3 regions of the Brevibacillus sp. NSP2.1 genome follow, and region 2 is predicted to be linked to each of the others. Evidence: riboswitches for the same ligand, from Rfam matches in the RefSeq annotation. Region 2 holds a riboswitch; each other region holds the start of a gene.
The links. Region 2 has a riboswitch for S-adenosylmethionine ahead of M655_RS10830 (homoserine dehydrogenase). Riboswitches for the same ligand answer to the same signal wherever they lie in the genome.
Positions count from the first base shown of each region.

Region 1: another riboswitch for S-adenosylmethionine. It lies ahead of M655_RS10255 (aminotransferase class I/II-fold pyridoxal phosphate-dependent enzyme); the one in region 2 lies ahead of M655_RS10830 (homoserine dehydrogenase).
Region 3: another riboswitch for S-adenosylmethionine. It lies ahead of mtnK (S-methyl-5-thioribose kinase); the one in region 2 lies ahead of M655_RS10830 (homoserine dehydrogenase).

Region 1 covers NZ_CP048274.1:2,035,621-2,043,039, reverse strand. The annotation lists gene M655_RS10270 (PhoH family protein) at 1-1,108, opposite strand, end outside; gene M655_RS10265 (YhcN/YlaJ family sporulation lipoprotein) at 1,308-1,928, shown strand; gene M655_RS10260 (trans-sulfuration enzyme family protein) at 2,021-3,229, opposite strand; gene M655_RS10255 (aminotransferase class I/II-fold pyridoxal phosphate-dependent enzyme) at 3,226-4,389, opposite strand; SAM riboswitch class I at 4,485-4,610, opposite strand; gene M655_RS10250 (pyridoxamine 5'-phosphate oxidase family protein) at 4,700-5,155, opposite strand; gene M655_RS10245 (DUF5665 domain-containing protein) at 5,331-5,639, shown strand; gene M655_RS10240 (hypothetical protein) at 5,646-7,034, opposite strand; gene M655_RS10235 (hypothetical protein) at 7,278-7,419, opposite strand, start outside.
Region 2 covers NZ_CP048274.1:2,156,044-2,163,462, forward strand. The annotation lists gene zwf (glucose-6-phosphate dehydrogenase) at 1-1,301, shown strand, start outside; gene M655_RS10815 (Gfo/Idh/MocA family protein) at 1,440-2,492, shown strand; gene M655_RS10820 (cyclase family protein) at 2,479-3,099, shown strand; gene M655_RS10825 (DinB family protein) at 3,316-3,831, shown strand; cobalamin riboswitch at 3,937-4,136, shown strand; SAM riboswitch class I at 4,602-4,709, shown strand; SAM riboswitch class I at 4,853-4,962, shown strand; gene M655_RS10830 (homoserine dehydrogenase) at 5,046-6,308, shown strand; gene M655_RS10835 (hypothetical protein) at 6,375-6,530, opposite strand; gene M655_RS10840 (CapA family protein) at 6,684-7,419, opposite strand, start outside.
Region 3 covers NZ_CP048274.1:1,062,674-1,070,092, forward strand. The annotation lists gene M655_RS05155 (sigma-70 family RNA polymerase sigma factor) at 1-333, shown strand, start outside; gene M655_RS05160 (anti-sigma factor) at 330-1,523, shown strand; SAM riboswitch class I at 1,616-1,761, shown strand; gene mtnK (S-methyl-5-thioribose kinase) at 1,942-3,171, shown strand; gene mtnA (S-methyl-5-thioribose-1-phosphate isomerase) at 3,168-4,208, shown strand; gene M655_RS05175 (GNAT family N-acetyltransferase) at 4,369-4,923, shown strand; gene M655_RS05180 (ABC transporter ATP-binding protein) at 5,151-6,893, shown strand; gene M655_RS05185 (ABC transporter ATP-binding protein) at 6,921-7,419, shown strand, end outside.

The DNA of each region.
Region 1 (7,419 bases), 120 kb from region 2:
TTTGCGCCTCGTCAATAATGATGAACTGCCCGGGAATGGAACGACCGCGAATATACGTCAACGCCTCGACTTGCAGACTGCCCATCCCCGCCAAAATTTTATCGAGATCGCCTGGTCGCTTCGTGTTGAACAAATATTCCAGATTATCATAAATCGGTTGCATCCACGGCCGCAGTTTTTCTTCTTTCTCGCCGGGCAAATAACCGATGTCTTTTCCTAAAGGAACGATAGGTCGTGCCACTAACAGTTTTTTGTACTTTTGCTGGTCTTCGATCTGCAGCAGCCCCGCTGCCAGCGCCAGCAACGTCTTTCCTGTCCCCGCTTTGCCCGTCATGGTCACCAGCGGGATATCATCTCGCAGCAAGAGATCGGTTGCCATCCGTTGCTGCACGTTTCGGGCCCGGATGCCCCAAATCGGATCGTCGTCTGAAACAAGCATTTCCAGCGTTTTTCCATCGGGGTCCACTTTTCCGATGGCAGAAATGGACGGGTTGCATTCATCCTTCAGTACGAGAAACTGATGCGGATAAAAGCGGTAGCGAGGGAAACAGGAGGCCAAGTGCAGTTTTCTCGTCGCGTAGTACGTCTTGATGATCTCCGAGGCGACCAGCATTTTCTGATAACCCGTGTAGATGCTGGAAAATTCCCCCACTACGCGATCGGAGAGAAAATCTTCTGCCGAAATGTTCAAGGCATCTGCCTTCACACGCATGAGCGCATCCTTGCTCACCAATATGACGGGTCTGGGCTGTGGGGATTGGTTCTCCTCCTCCTGCAGATTAAGTGCGACCGCCAAAATGCGGTTGTCATTGGTCATTTCCGTAAATTGCTTTTGCAGTTGATGAAGCGAGGAATGGTTCAGCTCCACCCGAAATAGCCCGCCTGTCTCCAGGGTAATGCCTTTGTGCAAATGACCCAGCTCACGAAAACTGTCAAAGAGCCGCGATACGTACCGAGCGTTGCGGCCAATTTCATCCATGTACCGCTTTTTGGAATCGATTTCTTCCAACACCACAGCGGGTATGACAATTTCGTTGTCAGCGAAAGAGAACATCGCCCGTGGATCTTGCAGGAGTACGTTGGTGTCCAGTACGTAGATTTTCTTCAAAATCTCGCCTCCTATTACCCTTCTTATATACGGTATGCAATTTTTGGAGGGATGCTCAATTGTGGCGACGTGATGTACTACAGTCTATGTTCGGTCGGACAGAGATAGACGGCCCTTTGGCAGAATGAAATGGGGCTGCAAGGACAAAATACAGGTAACCTGCCCTCCGCTTTCAGGAGGCATTACGGGGAAAGGGAGAATGCGTATGAAACGGATGATTATCGGCTGCCTGGGCGCCAGCCTGCTTTTGTCTGGATGCATGTCGAACAACAAGCCGCCAGCCAATCAGGCTGCCCCACAGCCCAACCAGCAAGTGCCTCATACCCAGCGCGTCCAGCAAACGGCTCCGGAACCAGCTTACAACCAATCTTCGCAAGCGACGGCCGACCGGCTTGTGCAACTGGCTACCCGTGTGAAAAAGGTTAACGGTGCGACGGCGGTCGTCATCGGCAAGATCGCTGTCGTCGGGATTGATGTGGATGCCCATCTCGATCGGCCCGAGGTCGGCGTCATCAAGTACACCGTTGCCGAAGCGATGAAAGAAGACCCGCAGGGCGCAAACGCAATCGTGACAGCCGATCCGGACATCGTCCAGCGCCTGAAGGAAATGGCTGCGGACATTCGCCGGGGCCACCCGATCTCGGGCTTCGCCGAGGAGTTGGCTGACATCGTCGGCCGCATCATTCCACAGTTGCCGCGCGACGTAAGGCAGCGGGAGGAAACGCCCTCGCAGGAAAATGAACAGCGCATCAACAAAGACGGCCGCGCGACACCGCAAGGAAACGACAAGATCAACGTAAACCGCACAGGCGCACCATAAAAAAAACTCTCTCGAAGCCATTTCAAGGATGAGCGAACGCGTTTTCGTGGAAGATTCCGATTCAGTAAAAAAGAGGCATTCGCCTCGGGAAATTACGCCCGGGAGAATGCCTCTTTTTGTTGCGGCTGGACGGATTGTTGTGACTGAACCGAACTCAGCGGCGGCAATGCGTCCAGTACCTGCTTCAAGTCCGCGAGCAAGTCGTCCACGTCCTCCAACCCTGCGGACAACCGGATCAAGCCATCGGTAATGCCGCGCGCTTCCCGCTCCGCTGCGGGCATCGCCGCATGCGACATCATCACCGGATACGACAAGATCGTCTCGACAGCCCCCAGGCTCACTGCCACAATCGGCAGCTTCACCCGGTCAAACAACGCCTTGGCTCGCTCACGGCTCCCTACATCGAACGACAGAACCGCACCGTGGCCGCTTGCTTGCTGTTGCTGGACGAGATGCCCCGGATGGTCAGCCAAGCCCGTGTAGTAAACGCGGCTCACGCCAGGGTGCGTGGACAGCCACTCCGCGAGAATCCCTGCCGACTTTGTGCTGACATCCAGACGTGCCTTGAGCGTTTTCAGCCCGCGCATGACGAGCCAGCAATCCTGTACCCCAAGAATCGCGCCCATGCCGTTCTGGATCAGGTACAGTTGCTCGCCGAGCGCGGCGTCGCGCGTCACTGCCAGCCCGGCAACCACGTCGCTGTGGCCGCCGATAAACTTGGTCGCGCTGTGGATGACGACGTCCGCCCCCAGCTCCAGCGGCCGCTGATAGTACGGCGTCAAAAACGTATTGTCGACAATGACGAGCAGCCCGTGCTCCTTCGCAACGGCTGACACCGCCGCGATGTCGGTCACTTTCAGCGTCGGATTGGACGGCGTTTCCAGATACACTCCCTTGGTCGCCGGAGTAATCGCCTCCCGCACGGCCTCTGTCTGGGTCGCATCGACAAACGTAACGGAAATGCCCATTCTCGACAGCACGCGGGTCAAAAAGCGGAAGGTGCCGCCGTACACGTCCTCCGCGACTACGATATGGTCGCCAGCCGAAAACAGCATGAACACGCTGGAGATCGCCGCCATGCCGGACGAGAAAGCAAAGCCGCGCGCGCCGCCTTCGAGAGCGGCAATCGCTTCCTCCAGCGCGTGTCTGGTCGGATTGCCGGAACGGGCGTAGTCATACGTGCCTGGCTGGTCGAGATCAAACTGGTGAAACGTGGAAGCCTGGTAAATCGGAACCGACGACGCCCCTGTGAACGGATCGATGCAAGTAGAGCCATGCAAAACCTTCGTTGCGAAATTCATCGCGCAGCCCCCCCAACGACAAGACTTGCGTCCAAAGCCTGAAACAGATCAGCGATCAAGTCTTCCGGATGCTCAATCCCGACCGACAGCCTCAGCAATCGGTCACAAACGCCGACATACTCCCGTACTTCCAGCGGAATGTCAGCGTGGGTCTGTGTCGCCGGATACGTACACAACGATTCGACGCCGCCAAGGCTTTCCGCAAAAGAAACGATGCGCAGATTTTGCAAAAACAAGCCCACCTGCTCCGCAGACCGTACCCGGAATGAAACCATACCGCTATAACCGCTTGCCTGGCTCGCCTGGATGGCATGCCCGGGGTGTTTTTGCAGCCCTGGGTAAAACACTTCGGCGACAGCCGGATGCTCCTGCAGCTTTTTTGCAACCGCGAGCGCGTTTGTCTGATGTCTTTCCATGCGCAGCGCCAATGTCTTCATTCCGCGTACCAACAGCCAGCTATCTTGTGGACCCAATACCGCTCCGATGGAATTATGCAAAAACCGGATTTTTTCCGACAACTCCTCGCCTTTTGTCACGATCAGTCCGGCCAGTACATCGTTGTGGCCACCCAAGTACTTCGTCGCACTGTGCAACACGATATCTGCGCCAAGCTCCAGCGGGCGTTGACAATAAGGGGTCATGAACGTGTTGTCGACTATCGTCAAAAGTCCATGCTGCTTTGCCAGCCCGGCGATTTGGCGAAGATCGGTAATCTGCATGAGCGGATTCGTCGGCGTCTCGAAGAAGATCGCCTTTGTCTCGGCTCGCAGCGCGTTTTGCACCGCTTCCAGGTCGCGCAAGTCTACGTACGTAAAAGACAGGCCGTAGCGGGAAAGCACCTGCTCAAACAAGCGATACGTCCCTCCGTACAAATCGAGCGACACAATGAGATGATCTCCCTGGGAAAACAGCCCCATGACCGTATGAACCGCCGCCATTCCCGATGCGCAGGCAAAGCCCGCATCGCCCGATTCTGCCTCGGCGATGGCTTCTTCCAAAACCGTGCGGGTCGGATTGGCCGTGCGTGTATAGTCAAAGCCTGTGCTCTGCCCCAATGCCGGGTGGCGATATGCGGTGGCATAGTAGACAGGAAAGCTGACCGCCCCTGTTTTTTCATCTCTGCCTACGCCTGCTTGAATCAATTTTGTTTCCAGTCTCATACGTAACTCTCTCCCTCCAATGATGTACGAGGGGCATGAAAAAAGCCCCCTTTCCTCTGAAAGAAGGCTTTGTTTACGTCACCGTAAGCAAGACCTTCTCATCTTTCAGAGTTAAAAAACTCTGCAGGAATTAGCACCATTATCTCCCCGCATGAACGAACATGCAGGTGATTGGTTGCCGGGCATCATCGGGCCAGTCCCTCCGCCTCTCTGGATAAGAAGTTTTGCTATTCAATTTGAATGACCTAATACTAAAGGATACGGCGGTTTTTTGTCAACAGGATTTTCCACTGTTGTGCGGCCGTCTTGACTAGGCGTTTTTCAGCGCAGTCATGACCTGGTTGTCCAGCTTCGCAGCCGCGTTTTTGTCGTACGTCTTTTCGTATTGCGGTTCTACGGAAATGCGCGAGCCGTAAAACATGACGTCTCGGACGGAGTCAATCGCGATCTCCACCAGCGCCAGCTTCAGCGGAACGCCCTCCAGCCGCTCGGCTTTCACTGCGGCGCGTCCGTTGATCGCAAAAGAGGAGCCTGCCCCGATCAGATGCAGGACGACCTGCGGCTCTTTGGCAATATTGGCGAGTATGCGCGAGCGGTTATCCACGGCAAAGCGGATGAGTCCGCTGTTCACCGCCAATGTCCAGGACAAGGAGCTGAGCGATGGCGCTCCTGTCTCGTGATCGACGGTGCCGAGCGTCACAAATCGCTCTTTTTGCAGGAGCGCGAACAGTTCTTCCGACAAGGTTTGGGATACGGTTTCAGCCATTCGGATGCCTCCTCGTAAACGGTAGTACGTCTATTGTACCCCTCGCATCTGCCATTAGGCAAACGTTTCCTCCACGCCTTGATTCTGCCTGTTTTTTTCCCTACACTGGTAAAAAACAAAGCCGTACCGGATAAGGAGGTTGGAAAAAGTGGCACCTACGCCTACAGACCGGCTTATGCACAAAATCGACCAGGTCCTCCACGAGCTGCAGGAAGTGCGGAAAATGAACGAGCGCATGGACAAAATCGCCATGTTTTTGGAGGATATCCGGCTCGCAGACGTGATCCAAAACTACACAGCCCCGCGCAAGCTGCTCTGGATCAATTTCCTCGCAGGGCTTGCCCGGGGTCTTGGCTTGACGATTGGAACAGCGATCGTGCTGGCGCTGCTCGGCTCGCTTTTGACGCAGTTTCTCTCGATCCCTATCCTCGGCGATTACATCCGCGAGCTGGTCGAGTATGTTCAGACTTACAAGCAGCCGTAAACGAGACTACTTGCCGCTTCTTTTGCCGCGGTCGTCGTCATCGTCGTCGTCGCGGTCATCGTCGCGGTCATCTTTGTCGCCATCTTTCCATTTGCCGTCGTAGTTTTTCCAATAGCCGTATGCTTTTCCGTTTGGATAGTGGTGCTTGTCTTTATCCTTGTCGTCCTTATCGTCATCCTTCTTCGGCACGGCGGTAATTTTCGTGCTCAGCGCGATGTCCGCCTGCTTTACCAGCTTGTCTTTCGCGTACAGTTCCAGATGGACGGTTTTCGCAGCAAACGAGCGGTTTTTGTAGGTAAAGGTCACGGTGTATTCGCCCTTGTCGTTTGGCTTGATCTCCTTTTTCTTGCCGTCCGGGGTGACGACGACAAGCTTTGCTTTTTGCTTCTCGTCCCAGCCCTTGACGGTGCCTTTCAGTTGAACGGACTTTTTCTTCAAATCGTGCACTGCCGTTCCGGCAATGGCATAGGCCGCGCCAGGGTCTTTGTCCGGTGGGTTGACGACATCGACTTTGATCGTGTCGGAGTCGACTTTTTTCCCGTCTTCATATATTTCGACCAGCGCTTCGTCGCTTGCGGCTTTCGCCTTCACGTCCTTGACCGTCACGCTGAAGCTGTCCACCCCGTCCCACAGCTTCTTCAAGCTCGTCTCCTGTTTCACGCCGTTGTAGGAGACGACGACCTTGTCCGCTCCGTGCTTGACGACACCTTTTACCTGCCATTCGGCTTTTTTGGCGTCGTACACGGAAAAGGCGTGGATCAGCCTGCTTTTTTCCTCGTCAGCCTGCGGGATGAGCTTAACTTTTTCACTGTCCGCCAACAGACTGCCGGCATACGCCTGTACGGTGACGTATTGGACGGAATCTGTTTCCGGCGCGGCAAAGCTGACGGTAAACGAATGCTCGCTCGTCGGCACTGCCTCGATAAAGTCGCCGTTCGGCTTGGTCACGACTACTTTCGTCACTTCCGGCGTCACGATGCCTTTGATGTACACCTTGCCGTTTTCGGTCTGCGCGCTCACGCTGACCAGTTCCTCGTCCGCCTCTGTGCGGCGAACTTCCAGCCAGATGTCGCCGTAATAGTCGCGATAAATGCGCTCCCACTCCGACTTGTTCGTTTCCATGTATGTTTGCAGCTTCGTATTCAGATGGATCGGATCTACAATCAGGTACAAATGGTCTGCCTGGTTTTTCAGCAGCATATTCAGCGTAGCCGGGTCGTTTTTCGCAAGCTCTTTCAGGTTGTAGCGGGTAACCTGCTTGCCTTCGTCGCTCATCACTACCTTGGTCGCCGGCGTGCTGCTGGAGCTGGCATCTGCAAAAATCGGCGTCAGGCAGCCGATGAGTCCCGCCGCCGTAACGACCGCCAATACGGGCTTGGTCATGATCTTTTTCACTGGTGTCTCCCCCTCTATTTTTGCCAATCATCCCCTGTCTTCTGTGGGCAACCATACAGACGTAGCGTTTTTTTCAAAAGTTGCACCGCAGCCGAAAACACGTCTAAATACCCACAGCGGCTCCAGACAGCAAAAAAGCGCGCCGGGACACTCTGAACGCCTGATAATGCCCCCGTGCGCACGACAAAAAAGACTCTTCCGCCGCCGAACAGGTCGGAGCCGGAAAGAGTCTTTTCCCTTTTTTTAACTATTGTATTTAGGCTCGTTTTCAATCGCGACCAGCAAGGACTCGACCGTTTCAGCCGGATATTTGCGCTCGAACGTCGCCGCTTCCTCCTTTGCCGTCAGCACGTACCAGCCGCCTTCCTGCCGATAGGCAAGCTCG
Region 2 (7,419 bases):
ACGAGATCGACCAGGCGGTGCTTGCACCATTTTTGGCGGCGTTCTCGTATGTGGCAGTCGATGTGACGGATGCTGCGGGATACGCGTCGTTGCTTGAGCGGGTGGAGCAGCGGGAAAAGGAGTTCAACCTCCCGCAAAACCGGATGTTTTATTTGTCGGTGGCGCCCGAGTATTTTGAAGTGATTGCGGCCAACATCCAGGAGAGCGGACTCGGCTCTCCACAGGGCTGGAAGCGCCTGATTATCGAAAAGCCGTTTGGGCGCGACCTGCAATCGGCCGAAGACTTGAATCAGAAGCTGACGAAAGCTTTTACCGAAGAAGAAATTTACCGCATCGATCATTATTTGGGCAAGGCCATGGTGCAAAATCTGGAGGCGCTGGAGTTCGCCAACCCTGTGTTTGCCGCGCTGTGGAACAATCGGCACATCGCAAACGTGCAGATTACAGCCAGCGAGACGGTCGGAGTGGAAGAAAGGGCAGGCTTTTACGAGCAGGCCGGAGCACTCCGCGACATGGTGCAAAACCACATGCTGCAAATGCTGATGATGGTCGCCATGCACATCCCCAAGCGGATTACGGCAACCGATATTCGGGCACAAAAGCGCAAGGTGATGGAGGCAGTGCGGCCGCTGAAAATAGAAGAGGTGGCGCAAAACGTCGTGCGCGCCCAGTACAGTGCCGGGCAAATCGGGGAGACGCCTGTTGTTGGCTACCGGGACGAGCCGGGGGTATCGCCTGCGTCCATGACGGAAACGTATATCGCAGCGCGCGTTTGGATCGACGACCCGTTTTGGAGCGGTGTGCCTTTTTACATTCGCACAGGAAAGCGGCTGAAGGAAAAAGCGACCCGCATCGTCATCGAATTCAAAAACCCTTTGGAGCGGCTGTACCGGGAGCAGCAAGAAAAGACATTGCCCAACCTGCTCATCATCAACGTCCATCCCGAAGAAGGAATCGCCTTGCAGTTGAATAGTAAGAATCCGGCCAATAGCGGAAAAATTGAGCCTGTCACGGTTGACTTCAGCGCAGGCCACCAGGACGTGCCAGAGGCGTACGAACGACTGCTGTTCGATGCGCTGCGCGGCGATTCCACTTACTTCGCCCACTGGAACGAAGTGCGGCTGTCGTGGAAATGGGTGGAGCCGATCCTTGCCGCCTTCGAACGCAATCTCGTTCCGCTCGTCTCGTATGAGGCAGGTTCACACGGTCCGGAGGCCGCGCGTGATTTGCTTCGGGAAGAAGGATTTTCCTGGTGGCTAGATCATGTAGAAGAACGTGAGCTGGAGCCAGTGCATCGGTAGTGTGTGCAGAGGGAGTGTCGGGCGCACGAGCGAAAAGGCTACGTGCCCAACCCGGCCCCTTCGACCAGCCAGCGAAAAACTGCCTGCAAATCCCACGACTTTCGGCCAATCAGCCCAAAAACAAGGGGGAAGCGATTCATGCGATTTGGCGTAATCGGTACCAACTGGATTACAGAAGAGTTCATCCAGGCAGGCCATACGGTAGAGGGCTTTTCCCTGCAAGCTGTTTGCTCGCGAACGCTCGAGCGCGCCAAGGAATTTGCGGCCAAGTTCGCGGCTCCTTTTTTCTACACGAATCCCGCAGAGATGGCGGCGAGCGGACAAATCGACGCCGTCTACATTGCCAGCCCCAATTGCTTTCATGCCGAGCAGGCCATCCTGTGCATGAGCTTGGGGCTGCACGTCTTGTGCGAAAAGCCGCTCGCCTCGAATGCGGACGAAGTAGAGGCGATGCTTGCGGCGGCGAAAAAGCATGATGTTCTGCTCATGGAAGCGGTCAAATCGACCCTCGTGCCGAACTTTTTTACGATTCAGGACCATTTGCCCAAGCTGGGGAAAATTCGCCGCTTCATCGCCAGCAATTGCCAGTATTCCTCCCGCTACGATGCGTATCGCGCGGGCGAGGTGCTGCGGGCTTTTGACCCGGCTTACTCCAACGGAGCCTTGATGGATATCGGGATTTACTGTCTCTATCCGGCAATCGTTCTGTTTGGCAAGCCGGAGCAGGTCAAGGCAGAAGGAGTTGTGCTGGCGTCAGGGGTAGACGGAGAAGGCAGCATTCTTTTGAAGTACGAAGAGATGGACGCCATCCTCAGCTTTTCCAAGATTACCACCTCCTATCAGCCAGCGGAAATCCAGGGGGAGGACGCCACGATGGTGATCGATAAAATCAATCACCTGACGCGCATCGAGATTCGCTACCGAGACGGCAGGATCGGGGATGTGACCAGGCCCCAGACGCCGAAGGCGATGCACTACGAAATCAGGGAGTTTATCCGGCTGGCTTCGGCGGGCGCCAGAGAGTCGGCGACCAATTCACATGCAGCCTCCCGATTGACGATGGAAGTCATGGACGAAGCGAGAAGGCAAATCGGCGTCGTCTTCCCGGCCGATTTGCGGCGCGGAAGCAAGCATCCGGAGACAGGGAAGAACGAACAAAACAGGGAGGCGAAACGCGATGAAAATGTTTGATGTGACCGCACCTATTTTTGAAGGGATGACGGTGTACAAAAACAAGCCGGAAAAGCAGCCGAAGATTTTGTCTGCAACAAACGGCTACGTGACCGAGTCGAGAATCGACATGGATGTGCATTCTGGCACACATGTGGACGCGCCGCTGCACATGGTGAAGGACGGGGAGACGTTTGAAAGCATTTCGCTGGAAAAGCTGGTAGGAAACTGCCGCGTACTCGACCTGACGCATGTGGAAGACAAGATCGGGCGAGCCGAGCTGGAAGGTTACGACATTGCGTCGGGAGAGTTTGTCCTGTTTCAAACGAAAAATTCGTGGGAGGATGCTTTTTCGTTCGAGTTCGTCTATTTGGCACAAGACGGCGCAGCGTATTTGGCGGAAAAAGGCGTGCGCGGTGTCGGCACGGATGCATTGGGGATTGAGCGCAGCCAGGAAGGACACCCAACCCACAAAACGTTGTTTGGCGCAGGCGTGATCGTGATTGAGGGCTTGCGGCTTCGCGAGGTGCCCGCAGGAAAATACTTCATGGTTGCTGCCCCGTTAAAGCTGGTCGGCACAGACGCTGCTCCGGCAAGGGTGCTGTTGTTTGAGGGCTGGCAGGGATGAAGGTAAATAAAGCGTTCGCAGGGGGGAGCTGCGGGTTCGGGTACGGGTTCGGGCACGGATACGTATGCCCAACTGCTTTGCGCGACAGAGGGTCTGGCTTGCTATCCCTTTAAAACGGCCGTGATGTTACCACAGAGCATCTGAAAACCGGATGCTCCAAGAAAAGGCCAGACAGCAAAGGAATGACCGTTCCCAAAATCAAAGGAGGCGAAAAGCATGCCAAGTCGACCAAATCGCGAGGAATACGGGGAGTATTTTGCCTACTATGTCGAGCAAGTGCCAGAAGGCGAGTTGACAGCCGTACTGGCGAAGCAACTGGCGCAGACCGTCGAGATGTATGCCGGGCTTACCGAGGCGCAAGCGGAGTATCGCTACGCGCCGGGCAAATGGACCGTAAAAGAAGTGTTGGGGCATCTGATCGATACGGAGCGGATTATGAGCTACCGCTTGCTGCGAATTGCCCGGGGAGATCAGACACCGCTCGTCGGATTTGACGAAAATGCGTATGTTGCGCAAGCTTTTTTTCAGAAACGCGACCTGGCCGATTTGCTCGAAGAATATCAGGCTGTTCGGCAGTCGACGCGCGCTCTGTTGCGGGGAGTGGCAGAGGAGGCGTGGACGCGAACAGGGACGGCCAACGGCAACAAACTGTCCGCACGCACTTTGGCCTATGTCATTGCCGGGCATGAGGCCCATCACTGTCGCATATTGCGGGAAAGGTATTCACTGTAGACGGTATGCAAAAGCGAACCGCGTTGATTTGATTCGTCCCTTTCGCTTGTTTATTCTACCATTTTTCAGGAAAAGTAGAATAGAATGGTAGTAACGATTTGCAAAATTGCATACGGGGGAACAGGTTCCTTGCGGCGATTCGCTGCTAAGGATAATAGGGAAGCTCGGTGCAAATCCGACACGGTCCCGCCACTGTAAGAGGGGAGTTTCGCGCACACAGGCCACTTGTCCAGCCGCTGGACAGGGAAGGCAGCGCCAGACGATGATCCCGAAGTCAGGAGACCTGCCTGTTTCAACAACACTGATGGACCTACGGGAGATAGGGAGGTGTTAGAGGACTCGCCATACTGGCAAACGGACAAGGATGTCTATTGCTTGCCTGCGCATTTTCTAACGATCGGATCTTTTTTCGATCAGTAGAAAATGCGTTTTTTGTTTTGGGGAGAGGAAATCGGCGCTGATTGACCGTGAGCAACTCAAAGGAGGGAGCAGCATGGTTCAGCTTTTCATCTGTCAATGGTGCGGTTATGTCGAAGAACGAGAGCTGTCGGGGGAAAGCGAGGAAGGGCTGGTCCGTTGCGTTTGCTGCAGTACGGAGGAAGTCGAAAGCGTTTTTGCCAGGTGAAGGCGACCGTACATTCGGAACGGTTGTCCCGTTTTTGGCCGTATCTGAACCGTTTCTGACCGCATCTAGCCTGGTTAAAAACGAAAAAGAATTTTGTTGACGAATGCTTTGGAATTTCTTAGAATAGGCTCAACAGCAAACAAAGTTCTTATCCAGAGAGGTGGAGGGTCTGGCCCGATGAAGCCCGGCAACCGTTGCGTAGAGCGACAAGGTGCCAATTCCTGCGGGGCGTTTTCGTTCCGAAAGATAAGAAGCGGGTACATCGTAGCAGTTATGACGAACCTTCTTCTTAACGAAGAAGGTTTTTTGATGTTTCCGCTCAACAAAGGCTTTCTTTTCCAATAAGCTTTTCGCTTGGCCGCTTTCTCGACGAGAAAGAGCAAAAATTCATAGTTTTCTTTATCCAGAGAGGCGGAGGGACTGGCCCGATGAAGCCCGGCAACCGTTACACAGCTTGTGACAAGGTGCCAATTCCTGCAGGGCGGAAGCGTCCTGGGAGATAAGGAGAAGGATTTCGTTGATGCCAAAACCTTCTTCTTAGCGGGAAGGTTTTTTCTTTTTACGAAAATATTGCTATGAGGTGGTAGAAATGAGCGCAGGTGTAGTCAAGGTAGGGCTGCTTGGATTGGGAACAGTAGGGGGCGGCGTCATCAAGACGATTCGTTCGCAGCAGGAGAAGCTGGCTGCGAGATTGGGCAAGCGAATCGAAATTGTCAAAGCATTGGTCCGCGATTCGGAAAAAGAACGGGCCGTTCAGGTAGATCCCGCGCTTTTGACCACGGATTTTGAGGACGTGTTGAAAAGCGATGTGGACATTGTCGTCGAGGTGATGGGGGGCGTCGAGCCGACGTATGACTACGTCCGTGCCTTGATCGAAAAAGGCTGCCACGTGGTGACGGCGAACAAGGAGCTGCTTGCCAAACGTGGCACAGAGTTGGTCGATCTGGCAAACCGGCATCAGGTCCATCTGGCCTATGAGGCGAGCGTGGCAGGCGGCATCCCGATTTTGAGCGTGCTGCGACAGTTTTTGCGCACGAACGATATTCAAGGAGTGCGCGGCATTCTCAACGGTACGACGAACTTCATCCTGACGAAAATGGAAGCGGAGCAGCTTCCCTATCAGGAAGTGTTGAAGCAAGCGCAGGAGCTGGGGTATGCGGAAGCCGATCCGCGCTCTGACGTGGAAGGATTCGACGCGATGTACAAACTGTACATTCTCGCGCAGCTTGTGTACGGAGAATCGCTGCCGCTTGCAAATGTCGTGCGCAAAGGGATTGCCGATTTGTCTCCTGGTCACATCCGTATCGCAAACGAGCTGGGCTACCGGATCAAGCTGATTGCCCAGGCGCACAAAACAGAGCAAGGAATCCGGCTCTCGGTTCAGCCGACCATGCTGCCTGTCGCTCATCCGCTGGCGCAAATTCAGGATGCTTTCAACGCTGTTCAGCTTTCCGGAAACATCGTAGGCGATCTGCTGTTTACGGGCAGAGGCGCAGGCGAGCTGCCGACGGCAAGCGCCGTTGTCGAGGATTTGGCTTATTTGTTGACGCAGCCGTTTACCCCGCATCCGGCCTGGAAGGAAAAAACGGCCGAAGCGCAGCCGGGTCAATGGCAGGACGAGCGCGTGCTGTGTTATCTCGAAGGCTCGTGTCTCGCTGCGACGCCTGATCGCGTCCTGCATTTCTTGCGCGAGGCGGGCGTGACGGTGACGAAGCTGAAAGTCCAATTCGATCTGGGCGGAGTATTGCGCGCGGGGTTGATCGTAACAGGGATTCGCGAAGAGCACGAGGAAGTGCTGAAAAGCGATTTTGGCCTGTCCGTCCGCTGCTTCCCGCTGCTGGAAACGGCATAACCCGAAAAAGCGGCGCAAAAGAAAAAACGGGCAGGCAGCAAGGACGAATGCCAGATGGATGGCGTCCTACTGCCTGCCGTTTTTGTCCGAATGCTTGGGGGGATCAGGGGCGGAGCCGTTTTGCTGGTTTCCCGGGAAGACGGCTTTTTCCCATTTGGTCATGAAATAGCCCGAGAGCAGAAAAACGCCAATGGCTGCTACGGTAATGATGGCTCCTGTCATGCTCTCCCTCCTTTTGCTCGTAAAAGCGGTCTTGCTATGGTTTACGAATAAGGCTTGGAGAGGTTTCAGCCAAAAGAACAGGGATGCGCCCGTTTTTTCATGAGCGGCTTCCGGCTGAAGTGGCGAATAGGACGGGGGTTATACTATGCCATGCTAACTTCCCCGCACGCGGCCCTCTGCGTCAATCTGGACGTTTTCCGAGAGCGATTCGATTCGCTTGCGCAAAGCGGCTCCATCTGTGGCGTTCATCGGCACGGCTTGTCCCAGTTCGGCGTGGAACGGAAGCATTGTCAGGTCGCAGGCGGCGTTTTTCGTACAGCTTGCTTGCAGCACCATCGTTTCCCACGTTTTCGGCTCGGTCGAGCGCGTGAAAATGAAGTTGCCCAGGCTGTAGGCGATCCATTTGCCGCGATACTGCTCAAAGCCTTGCAGCACGTGCGGATGGCCGCCGACGATCAGGTCAGCGCCTGCGTCGATGTACGCCTTGGCGAGTTCTTTTTGATGATCGACGGGAAAGTCTTCGCGCTCTTTGCCCCAATGGGCGATCACGACGACGAGATCAGCCTGTGCTTTCGCCTGCTCGATGGCTTGGACGGCCAAGGCGGGGTCGTAGGTTCCCGCCAGTCCCGGCCCGTTTTTTTGCGCGAACCAGCTCACTTCCGGTATGACCCGGCTGAATCCGAGCACGGCGAGCCTGATGCCGTTTTTCTCCACAAAAACAGGCGCGAAGGCGCGGGTGGCATCGACTCCGCCCCCGACATAGGCGATCCGGTGTTCCTCCAGCGCGGCGAACGTATCGAGCAAGCCGTCTACGCCCTGATCCATCGAGTGGTTGTTCGCCAGATTGACCGCGTCGATTCCGGCGGCCTGCATGGCGGGCGCAGCCAAA
Region 3 (7,419 bases), 1.1 Mb from region 2:
TGGCTGTTCAAGGTGGCCTACCACGCCTTCGTGGACTGGCATCGCAAACAGAAGCGGCGGCCAGTCGATTACGTCGGGAGCGTGCCGGAACGACTGGATGCTTCCGCCGTCGATCCCGCTGACCAGCTCGTGAACCAGGAGTTGTGGGAGGCGGCATCCGCCTGTTTGGAGCGGCTGCCGGAAAAGCAGCGACAGGTGATTTTGCTGTCGGCGATGCAGTTTTCCTACGCGGAAATGGCGGAGGTGCTGGGAATCGAACTGGCGGATGTCAAGCGCTCCCTGTTTCGGGGACGGCAAAAGATGCGGCAACTGTGGAAGGAGGAAGGGCTATGACGAACCAAAACGGGGATGACCGCGAGCAAAAACTGCTTGCTTACCTGAGAGGGGATTTGACGGGAGAGGAAGCGAAACGGCTGGGCGAGGAACTGGCAGACGACGAAGAGTACGGGAAGCGGCTGGAACGGCTATTGCTCGGGGAAGAACAAGGGACAGACGGCAAGCAGGAGGCTGCGCCAGGGCTTTCGGAAGCAAGACAACGGGCGATCGTCCGACGGGGAAAGTGGAAAAACAGGCTGACGACCTCCTTCTATGCCTTCGCGATTCCTTGCCTCGCGGGTGTGCTCTTGCTGTTCGTAAACGGCTGGGTGGGGACGCTGATGCATGACGATTTGTTCCGGGTGGCACGGGACATGGTCAATTTTACCCAGCCTGGCGTGAGCGTGGGCAGCAGCGGCTCGCAGGTGGGGCTGTTGTACGGCAGCATCGACATGGAGCTGCGAGAGCAGGTTGGCAACGAGGCCAAAAGCGCTGGCCGCTTTCGGAGCACGAATGTGCTGTGGAACGTGAGCGCCAGACCGGAGTGGACAGGGGGCGGCAGGGAGCAAAAGCTGTTTTTCCGCTATCCGCTATCGGCCGGAGAACCGGAAGAAGACACGTCCTTTTTGCGCACGCCTGCCTGGACGACGCTGGAAAAGCTGCCGGAAGGAACGGTTTCCCAACTGGCGATCTCGTTTGACAGCTTCCTGACGTATGAGCAGTATGTCGAGCTGGTTTCCCGCCATGTCAGCAGCTACAACCAGGAGACGGTCTGGTTTGCCGTCGACACTGGCGTGGAGGTGAAACAAGTTGACGGGGAAGCCGGCAATCTGCTACTCGGCCCGGGGGAGGTCTGGGGCTTTGCCGAGCGGGAGCTGGATTACGGAACCGCGCCGATTCAGGTGAACGGAGAAGGCGAGCGGCGAATGGCCGCCTTCATGGGCGAGATGAAGTATTTGACCGAGCAAAAAAGCTTGGCGCGCGATATGGGCTACGCGCTGCTTTCGGGCGGCAATCCGCAACTCGAGGAGCGCTATCGCTATTTGCAGGAAAAAGGCGTGCGCATCTACGGCGCCGTCCTGACCGGGCCGACGAAGGAGCTGCTCAGGCTCAAGGAGGAAAAGTCAATTACCGCCGCGTTTGTCGGCAAAATCGACTGGTGGAACTGGGAGCGCCCCGCCGCCTCGGGGACGCAGAATAGCTGGTAGAAGGCGAGCCGTTTTTGCAAAAAAAGAGTGTTGACATCGTGGAACCGCAGGTTGTATGATTCAAACTAAATCAAAACCGCATACGTTTGGATACCTTATCCAGAGAAGGTGGAGGGACTGGCCCGATGATACCCGGCAACCGACACGACGCGATTTCAACGCGAGCAGCGATTGAAGCAAAAAGCGACGTGCACGGTGCTAATTCCTGCAGAAACAAAAGTGGTCTGGAAGATAAGGGGGACATGACACGTTATTTGTACGTGACGACAGCGACCTCTTTTCTTCGGAAAAGAGGTCTTTTTGTATGTCACAGCACGAACGCCGATGGCCGCATGACACCGTTTGACCGCAAGGCTGGGGGATATGACCAGTCCGCTACAGATAGAGAGAAACTACTTAACGAGGGGAGTAATCAATCATGGCATACCGCGCATTGACTGAACAGGAAGCAGTAGAGTACGTAAAAGGCTTGCCGGGTCTGTTTACAGAGGGGGCCGAGCTGACCAGCCGCGAAATCGGGGACGGGAACCTGAATCTGGTGTTCGATATTCAGGAGTCGGCTACCGGAAAAAAAGTGATCGTGAAGCAGGCGCTGCCGTTTGCGAGAGTCGTGGGCGAGTCGTGGCCGCTGACCATCGACCGCGCCCGGATCGAGAGCGAAGCGCTTCGCATCCAGCACAAATACGTACCGGACCTGGTGCCGGAAGTGTACCACTTCGATCAGGAGCTGGCCCTGACGGTGATGGAAAACGTAGGCGACCACATCATCATGCGCAAAGGCTTGATTGAGGGCAAGCGCTATCCGCTTTTTCCGAAGCAGATCGGCCGTTTTCTCGCGCACACCTTGTTCTACACATCGGATTTGGGCGCGCATCCGTACGACAAAAAAGCGCTCGTCGGAACATTCATAAATCCGGAATTGTGCAAAATCACAGAAGATCTCGTCTTTACCGATCCGTACGAAAATGCGCCGACCAACGACTTCAACCCGCTGATTCGCCGGGAAGTGGAAGCGATCTGGAACAACAAGCCGCTCAAGCTGGAGATCGCCAAGCTGAAATACGACTTCCTCACGCGCGCAGAAGCGCTGCTGCACGGCGACTTGCACACGGGCAGCATTTTCATCACCGAGACGAGCCTGAAAGCGATCGACCCGGAATTTGCCTACTACGGGCCAATCGGCTTTGACATCGGCGCGGTCATCGCCAACCTGCTGCTCAACTACGCAGGTCAACACGGATTGCAAGAAGACCCAGGAGAACGCGACTCGTACCGCGAATACTTACTGGAAACGGTGGAAGATGTCTGGAACGAATTCGTTTCCCAGTTCGTTCAGCTCTGGCACAAACAGGCAAAAGAGCGCAGCGCTCACGTCGAAGGCTTGTGGCAAAGCTACGTGAAGCGACTGATTCAGGACACGGCGGGCTATGCCGGCTGCAAAATTTTGCGCCGCGTGATCGGGCTTGCGGGAGTGGCTGATCTGAACACCATCGCAGACGATGAAAAACGGGCAGAAGCCGAGCGACTGGCGCTGGCGATCGGAGAAGCGCTGATTCTCGGCCGCAGCAACGTCGACGAATCGACAGACATCACGGACATCGTCCGCCAGGTAACCGCACGCTACTATCAGGAGGCAACGACAGTATGACAACCAGTACACAAACAACGCCAGTCAAGTGGGAAGACGACGCGCTCGTCTTGCTTGACCAGACGCGTTTGCCAGTAGAGACGATTTACTTGCGGCTGACGACCGCAGAAGAAGTATGGGGCTCCATTCGCCGCCTGGAAGTGCGCGGCGCGCCGGCAATCGGCATGGCCGCAGCATATGGATTGTACCTGGGGATTCGCGGCAGCGAGGCACAGACGTACGAAGCGTTTTGGCAGGAGTTGAACCGTCAGGCAGACTACCTGGGCACATCCCGCCCTACCGCTGTCAACCTGTTCTGGGCGCTCGACCGGATCAAGGCGCGCGTGAAAAAAGACGCTGCCCTGCCAATCGCAGAGCTGAAAGCCGCTGTGCTTGACGAAGCGCTGGCGATTCAAAAGGAAGACGCCGAGGTGTGCCGGACGATCGGAGAGCATCTGCTCACGCTGCTGCAAGACGGCATGGGCGTTCTCACGCACTGTAATCCGGGGGCGCTGGCGACGGCAGCGTACGGAACGGCTACGGCTCCCTTTTATTTGGCCAAGGAACGCGGCTGGAATCTGAAAGTATATGCAGACGAGACGCGTCCCGTCTTGCAAGGCGCTCGCCTGACCGCGTATGAATTGCAGCAGGCGGGCATCGACGTCACGCTGATCTGCGACAACATGGCGGCGATGGTGATGTCGCAGGGCAAAGTGCAGGCGGTCGTCGTCGGAACGGACCGCGTGGCGGCCAACGGCGATGTCGCCAACAAGATCGGCACCTACGGGGTAGCGGTTTTGGCAAAGGCGCACGGCATTCCTTTTTACGTGGCAGCTCCCCTGTCCTCAGTCGACCTGGCAACACCGACAGGCGCGGACATTCCGATTGAGGAGCGTCCGGCCGAGGAGATCACGCACGGCCTGGGCAAACAGGTAGCACCTGACGACATCAAAGTGTACAATCCGGCGTTCGATGTGACGCCTGCCCAATACATTACGGCGATTGTCACCGAGACGGGCATTTTCAAACCGGAAGAGATTGCGAAAAGCAAACAATAATCACGCTCATGAGCGTCTGCCAGTTCGCTGGCGGGCGCTTTTTGCGCAAGAAGCGTCCCTGCCGCTTGCCAAACAATGGCTCCGGTCGCATAATCGAGCGTAAGCAGTCGTTTGCCAGTCTTTAGTCGCTGCATCTACATAATATAAGGAGGGCTTTTGCATGAGAAGGATACCGATTAATGAGGAGACGTTTCTCAAACAGCTTGAGCTGTCCGATGCCGCCGAAATGTTCTGGCTCACGGACACCAACAGACCCTACCTGAAGGAATGGCTGCCTTGGCTGAATTTTACGAAGCGTGTCGAGGATACGAGCCATTTTATCCAGCGAACGATCCAGCAGCATAACGACAATCAGGGCATTCACTACGGAATCTGGCACAACGGACGGCTGGCCGGAACGCTGGGCGTGCACAATATTGACTGGATCAACAAGAAAACGGCGATCGGCTATTGGCTCGGCGCCCAGTTCCAGGGCAAGGGACTGATGACCGGGGCAGTGGCGGCGTACATGGACCAGCTTATTTTCGGCTCGTGGGGGCTGGAAAAGGTCACGATTCAGGCGGCGACGGAAAATTACAGGAGCAGAGCGATCCCGGAGCGGCTGGGCTTTCAACTGGAAGGAATCCTGCGCCGCAACGAGTTTCTGTACGACCATTTTGTCGACCATGCCGTGTACAGCATGTTGAAGGAAGAATGGCTGGCAAGACGTAGCTGAAAAAGTTGGATTGACAAAGAAAATTCAGTAAATTACGATGAAGGAAGCAAGAAGGGGTGCGTGATGCGCGCGCCTTTTTTATATATTAGTACAATTACGGTTTCGCCCATGGTTTGGTTTGGCGCAGCCGGGTTTGTCCATTCGCTGGAAAGGTGCAGTTGCCCAGGAGAAAAGCGCTGGCTGCAATTGAGTTCCATACAAGGCTACATCATGGGAGGGGGATCTGCTTGCATACACTCAAGGAGCTATCGTGGTTTTTTCGCGCGTACTGGAAACGGTACACAATCGGTATCTTGTTTTTATTTCTCATCGACGTCCTGATGCTTTGGCCGCCTCGTCTGATCGGAGAGACGGTCGATGCGATGCGCAACAGCTCTTTGACGACGCAGGATTTGACCAGGACGGTTGCGATCCTGCTCTCGCTTGGTGTCGGGCTGTACGCGATGCGTTTTGCCTGGCGACACTTGCTCAACGGCGGTGCGCTGATTTTGGAGCGGACTTTGCGCGAGCGTCTGTTTGCGCACCTGACGCGGATGACGCCGTCGTTTTACCATCGCAAGCGCAGCGGCGATCTGATGGCTGTCGCGACCAACGACATTCCGGCGATCGAGCAAACGGCGAGTACAGGCGTGCTCACGCTGGTCGATTCGCTGTTCATGACGCTGTTGACGCTCGGGGTCATGGTGACGGTCATCGATTGGAAGCTGACGTTGGCGGCGCTGATCCCGATGCCTTTTTTGGCCTGGTCGACCGCCTACTACGGCAGACTGCTGCACGAGCGCTTTTATCTCGCCCAGGAAGCGTTTGGCGAGATGAACGACCACGTGCAGCAATCGGTTTCCGGCGTGCGTGTGCTGCGTGCGTTTGTGCAGGAAAAGGAAGACATTGAAGCCTATCGCCGGGTCAGTGAAAAAACGCTGGAGCGCAACGTGAGCGTATCGCGGATCGACGCGCTGTTCGAGCCGACGATTGCGATCATTATCGGCTTCAGCTTCCTGATCGGGCTTGGCTATGGAACATACCTCGTCTTTACGAGCGCGATTTCTTTGGGCGATCTGGTCGCTTTTAACCTGTACCTCGGGCTTTTGATCTGGCCGATGTTCGCCTTTGGCTGGCTGGTCAACGTGCTGCAGCGCGGCGGAGCGTCCCACAAGCGCCTCTCCGAGCTTTTGGTGGAACAGCCGGATGTGAAGGAAGTCGCCCACCCGGTGACGGCCGAGACGCCGAATACGGTAGAAGCTCGCCAGTTTTCTTTTGCCTACCCGGGCAGTGAAAAGCCTGCGCTCACTGACATCACCTTTTCGCTCGGGGCAGGCGAGACGCTGGGCATTGTCGGGCGGACGGGGAGCGGGAAGTCGACGCTGTGCCGCGCCCTGTTGCATCAATACGAGTTGAAGGAGCAGTCGCTGTTTGTCGGCGGAGTGCCGATTGAAAAACTGTCATTTGCAGCGCTGCGGGAAAAAATCGCCTATGTGCCGCAGGAGCATTTGCTGTTCTCGCGGACGATTGCGGAAAATGTAGCGTTTGGCCGGCCGCAAGCGACAGAGGCGGAGGTACTGCACGCGCTCAAGCTGGCGGAAATGAGCAATGATCTGGCCCAGTTCCGCGATGGCCTGCAAACGATGGTGGGCGAAAAGGGCGTGACCCTCTCCGGCGGGCAAAAGCAGCGGATTTCGATTGCCAGGGCTTTGCTGCTCGATGCAGGCATCCTCATTCTCGACGATTCGTTGTCGGCGGTCGACGCCCGGACGGAAGAGGCGATTTTGCGTCATTTGCGCGAGGAGCGCGCCGCCAAAACGACGATTATTACCGCTCACCGCCTGTCTGCCGTGCAACACGCCGAGCTGATTCTCGTGCTGGACGAAGGCCGGATTGTCGAGCGGGGAACACATGATGAGCTGATGCAGCAAAACGGCTGGTATGCGGAGCAGTATCGCAGACAGCAAATGGAGCGGGATGTTGCCGGCTAAGCCGTGAAGAGGGAGGGAGAGCGTTTCGTGGGGAAAGAACACGTATGGAAGCGGCTGGCCGCATTTGCGCGGCCGTTTCAAAAGCAAATAGGGGGAGCGCTGATCCTGCTTCTGCTCGGGACGAGTGCGGAGCTGGCGGGACCATTTCTGGCCAAGGCGATGATCGACAATCACATCCTCGCCATCCAGAAGCCCTGGTACGAGTTTGAACAAAAGCCGCAGGTGCCCGAGGACCTGGTGGTTGCGATAAACGATCGCTACTATATACGGGAGGATGCGCTGGCCGATGCGGGCTTGACACCCGGCAGCATCCAGGCGAGCGAAGCGACCGTAGTTGCGGCAGGCACGACGTATTACTTGATCGAGGGAAAAATCGAGCAAAACGGCGAGAAGCAGTTCACGCCCATCGAGCCGGAAAATGGCCGGGAGCGCTTTGCGGTGACGGCGGGCGATGCGGCGGGGACGAGTGCGGCTCCGACAGGAATCCGGCTGACGGGCGAAGAAGTTTTGGCGATGTACCAAAACG